Regions from separate parts of the Exiguobacterium sp. R-39 genome, predicted to be linked through region 2. Evidence: predicted binding sites of a transcription regulator. Region 2 holds the regulator's gene; the other holds the start of a gene.
The links. Region 2 encodes Rex, which represses fermentation and respiration genes when NADH is low (regulators of the CRP and FNR family bind a similar motif). Its sites were predicted from a motif close to TTGTGAAATATTTCACAA; they were not measured.
Positions count from the first base shown of each region.

Region 1: a site for Rex is predicted at 1,548-1,565, ahead of cydD (thiol reductant ABC exporter subunit CydD). Genes of this name have one in related genera too.

Region 1 is NZ_CP187965.1:181,499-183,902, reverse strand. Features, by position in the region: gene cydD (thiol reductant ABC exporter subunit CydD) at 1-1,512, opposite strand, end outside; gene ACP26N_RS01095 (RrF2 family transcriptional regulator) at 1,724-2,206, shown strand; gene ACP26N_RS01090 (nuclear transport factor 2 family protein) at 2,218-2,404, shown strand, end outside.
Region 2 is NZ_CP187965.1:2,822,736-2,825,139, forward strand. Features, by position in the region: gene tatC (twin-arginine translocase subunit TatC) at 1-383, opposite strand, end outside; gene ACP26N_RS14680 (twin-arginine translocase TatA/TatE family subunit) at 391-594, opposite strand; gene ACP26N_RS14685 (redox-sensing transcriptional repressor Rex) at 594-1,253, opposite strand; gene ACP26N_RS14690 (ABC-F family ATP-binding cassette domain-containing protein) at 1,410-2,404, shown strand, end outside.

The DNA.
Region 1 (2,404 bases), 440 kb from region 2:
CACGTCAAGACCGGTCGTCGGTTCATCAAACAAGATGACATTCGGTCGTTTCAGGAAGGCACGTGCTAACGCAACGCGCTGCTTTTCGCCGCCGGATAAGCCGCGTCCGCCTTCTCCGATTATCGTGTCGAGTCCGTTCGGCAACTGTCCGATCAATTCGGTCAGACCGGCGTCCGATGCCGCCTGTTCAATCGCAGCCCGCGATGCTTCGCGCAATTCACCGATGGCGATATTATCCGCCAGCGTCCCGGCATAGAGATACGGATGCTGCGAGATGTAGCTGAGCTGGCTGAACCAACTGGATTCCGTGATGGTCTGACGATCTTGACCGTCAAGCAACAGCTGTCCGTCCTGCGGATCGGCAAGGCCAGCCAGCAATTGGAGGACCGTCGATTTTCCGGCACCGCTGCGGCCGATCAAGGCAACCTTTTGATACGGTTCAATCGTCAAATTCAACTGTTCCATCGCAAACCGGGCATCGCGGTACGAAAACGCGACGTCTTTCAGTTCAATTCGCGGCGGACGGGCTGCCGGCAGTTCCGTTCGTCCGAAAGCGACATTCCGGTCGTCGTCCGTCAGTTCGGCCGCAATCTGTTTCGCGGCGGCGACACTGCCCCGTCCGGTATGGAAAGCAGCTCCCATCTCTTTTAACGCCAGATAGTATTCCGGTGCCAGAACCAACATCAAGAAGGCCGGCACAAAGGTGATGCTTTGGAACAAAATCAACCGTAAGCTGACTTCAAGCGCAATCATCCCCATACTGAGCATCGAGATGAATTCGAGCATCAACGACGACAGGAACGCGAGTTTTAAGACGGTTAACGTCGCATCCCGAAATTCGAGACTGCTTCGTTCAATCACGTCCTGCTGAGCTTTCGCCCGCCCGAATAACTTGAGCGTCGTCAATCCTTGTAACGTATCGAGGAACGTACCAGAAAAGGCATTCATCTTCTCAAGCTGCGTATCGGCCCGCTTTTGCGTCATGATCCCGATGACGATGTAAAACAACGGAATGAACGGGGCGGTAATCATCATGACCAGTCCCGTGACCCAGTCATAGCTGAAGGCGGCAATCAAGACCATCATCGGAACAATCGATGTCTGAATGACCTTCGGCAGGTACTGGCTGTAATAGCTGTCCATCTCATCGACGGAATCCATCAGGATACTGACCTTTTGTCCGGATTGTCCTTCAAGCATCGACTCGACAGAGTTTCGTGTGTATTTCGCGACGAGCGCCTGACGCAGATCTTGTTTGACGCGTGCCGCAAGACTCGTTCCGAGGCGCCCGTTCCAGTACGTGACGCCGACGCGCAGGACAAGCATCCCCAATAGGACACCGAGCAACGGAATGACTGCCGCGAACGGATCCCCTTGCAGAAAAATCCGGTCAACGATGATGACAATCAGATAGGATTGTCCGATGACGGCGACTCCCATCAGGACGGCGGCCAGCATCAGTTGTATAAAAATCGTACGCGGAATCGTAATAATTCCTTTGAGTGGATTCATAAGAAAACGTCCTTTCACTAAGTGTGAACGACTTTTAGTGAATATTTTCACATATCGTACATTCAGTATACCGAATCCATTCTGTTGATGCCACGGGTATGCTGTCGAAAAGGTGTGACGGTTTTGTGAGGGACCTTTTGTTGGACAATTGATTTATCCGGATGTATTATAGACAATAGTTATCCACGTTATACAGAAAGGAGAATGTTTCATGCAAATGAAGACAGGTGTTGAACAATCGGTGTATGCGATGCTCTTATTGACGTTTTTACCGGAGAAAGGTGTGTTGCCGGGCGAATTCATCAGTCAGCAACTTGGCGCTTCGCCAACCTACTTTCAAAAGTTGCTCCGGAAGCTCGTGAGTGCGGATCTGCTGATTTCTGTTCCCGGTGCAAAAGGCGGCTTCCGGCTCAAAGCGTCACCGGAGACGATTCGTGTGTTTGATATCTATGAAGCAATCGAGGGCAAACAATCCTTATATGCCTCAAGCGGTGTTTTCGAAGACTTGATGGGTATCCAGGATCAGAACATCTGCTTATTGTCCGACCTGATGGCAGAAGCGGAACAGTCGTGGCAATCGATACTCAAACGCGAGACGATCGACTCGATCCGCCGTGAAATTTATTTGAACTGTCCGCCCGATCATCTGACAAAACTGCAGAGTTTAATTGAAGAAAAAATGATTCGTAACTAAAAGGAGAATATATGATGAACACCACTACACTTGACCGCTATTTTGATTTATTTGATGCTTCCCGGACCGATGAAAAAGCTTTTGATGACTTGATTTCCCTGTTCTCGGACGAAATCACATTCGTCCTGAACGGACAGGAACAGCACGGTATCGATGCCTGGAAACAGTTCGTCCGGATGGTCTTTACGGCGAATCAGG
Region 2 (2,404 bases):
GGCAACAGCCAAAAATAAGAAAAGGAAACACCCGCAAGGAATAAGAAAAACGTCACGGGAATGTACGTCAACGTCGCTTTTTGTTCTTGGTCGTGCAGACCGGGACGGATGAACGCCCAAAGCTGGTACATCCAAAACGGGGACGCCAAGACGATTGCGATGATGAACGCAAGATTCAGATATAACATCAACGGATCAACGACGTTAAACGCATTTAAACCGATTCCGAGTTCCTTTAAGTCGGCCTGTAAGAAACGGACGAGCGGCCGGACGAGCGGAAAGGCTGCGATAAACATGACTACCACGATGATGAGCGACCAGATGATCCGCTTACGCAGTTCATCTAAGTGCGATGTCACACTCTGTTCTTGATCGATCGCCATGATTCACTCACTTCTCTTTCATTTCGTCCTTTTTATCCTTATCATCTTCCATGATGCCGTGTGTCGCACTCTTGAACTCTTTTAACGTTTGACCGGCCGCGCGGCCGAGTTCCGGTAATTTCTTCGGTCCGAAGATAATGAGGGCGACGACACCGATCAAGGCGATGCTTGCCGGTCCAATACCAAGTGTTAACGGGATTAAGTTTTCCATTATGATTTCACTCCTTCAGCTGATTGCGAATAATGCTTCATGAAATAGACGAGCGACTGCAGCTCGATTGACAGATCGATGTGATGCACCCGGACGTGGGCCGGGACATTCAACCGGGCCGGTGTAAAGTTCAGAATGCCGGTCACACCGTACTCAACTAACTCATCCGCTACTGACTGCGCGAACTGCGACGGTACCGTCAAGATGGCGACATCGACATGGTTCGCTTTGATTTGTTCTTTCATATCCGAGACGTGATAAATCGGAACGTCCTGCGTCGTTGTTCCGACCTTGTCTTCATCGGCGTCAAACGCGATGACGATACGAGTACTATTATTCTTTAAAAAGTTATAATTTGCAAACGCTGTTCCGAGATGTCCGACCCCGATTAAGGCGACATTCGTGACCTCGTCTTGGTTGAGTGTCTTTCGGAAAAATGTTAACAAATGTTGAACGTTATAACCGTACCCTTTTTTCCCTAACGCCCCAAAGTAGGAAAAGTCACGACGGATCGTCGCAGAGTCGACTTTGACCGCTTCGCTGAGCTCTGCTGACGAGACGCGCAGCTTGCCGGAGTTATAGAGACTTTGGATAAAACGATAATATAACGGCAGTCGTTTCGCCGTTGCTTGTGGTATTTTTGTGTCTGGCCCATTCATACTGCAGTTCCCCCTTCGGCCACGTTCTGACGTGGCACCCAAATCAATGCAAAGAATTCTACTCTCCTTGATTGTAAACCACTTCACATAGAGTAACAAATATTATATTCGGCAGGATTTTTCGTGATAGACTAAAGGGTGGAAGGATGGATGGATATGATTCTCTTACAAGTAAACCAACTCTCAAAATCATTCGGCGTAGAGCCGATTTTAGACAATATTAAACTCGAAGTACAGGAACGGGACCGGATTGCCCTCGTCGGACGAAACGGTGCCGGAAAATCGACACTTTTAAAAATCATCGCCGGGGAGCTGTCACATGACTCGGGGGAGATCATGAAAAGCAAGGAAGTCCGGATTGGTTATCTCGCGCAGGACAGCGGACTCGAGTCGAACGAATCGATTTGGAACGAGATGCTGACCGTCTTTGAGCATCTGCAGGATCAGGAACGGGCGCTTCGTCGGATGGAAATCGAAATGGGCATGGAGCACATTTTAAATGATCCGACTGCCTATGACCGTCTCCTGAAAACGTACGATCAAGCGCAACACGACTTCTCGGAAGCCGGCGGCTATCAGTTCGAAGCCAACATCCGCTCTGTCTTACACGGGATGCGTTTTTATCCGGACGATTATTCCCGCCGGATTCAGACGCTTTCCGGTGGACAGCGGACCCGGCTTGCCCTGGCGAAGATGTTACTCCAGGCACCGGAACTGTTGATTCTCGATGAGCCGACCAATCACCTCGACATCGATACGTTGTCCTGGCTCGAAAGCTACCTGTCCGGTTACCGTGGTGCTGTCCTGATCGTTTCCCATGACCGCTATTTCCTCGATCAAGTCGTCAACGTCGTCTATGAATTGTCCCGGAACGTGTCGCGGAAATTCACAGGCAACTATACGAAGTATCTCGAACAAAAAGCGGCACTGTACGAACAGGAAATGAAACAGTTCGAACAGCAGCAGGAAGACATCGCGAAGATGCAGGACTTCATCCAGCGTAACATCGCCCGTGCGACGACGACGAAACGGGCGCAAAGTGTCCGCAAGCGTCTCGAAAAAGTCGACCGGATCGACCGTCCGGACGGTGACGAACGCAGTACGGTTCTGTCATTCCCGATTGAAAAGCAGAGCGGCAATGATGTGCTGCA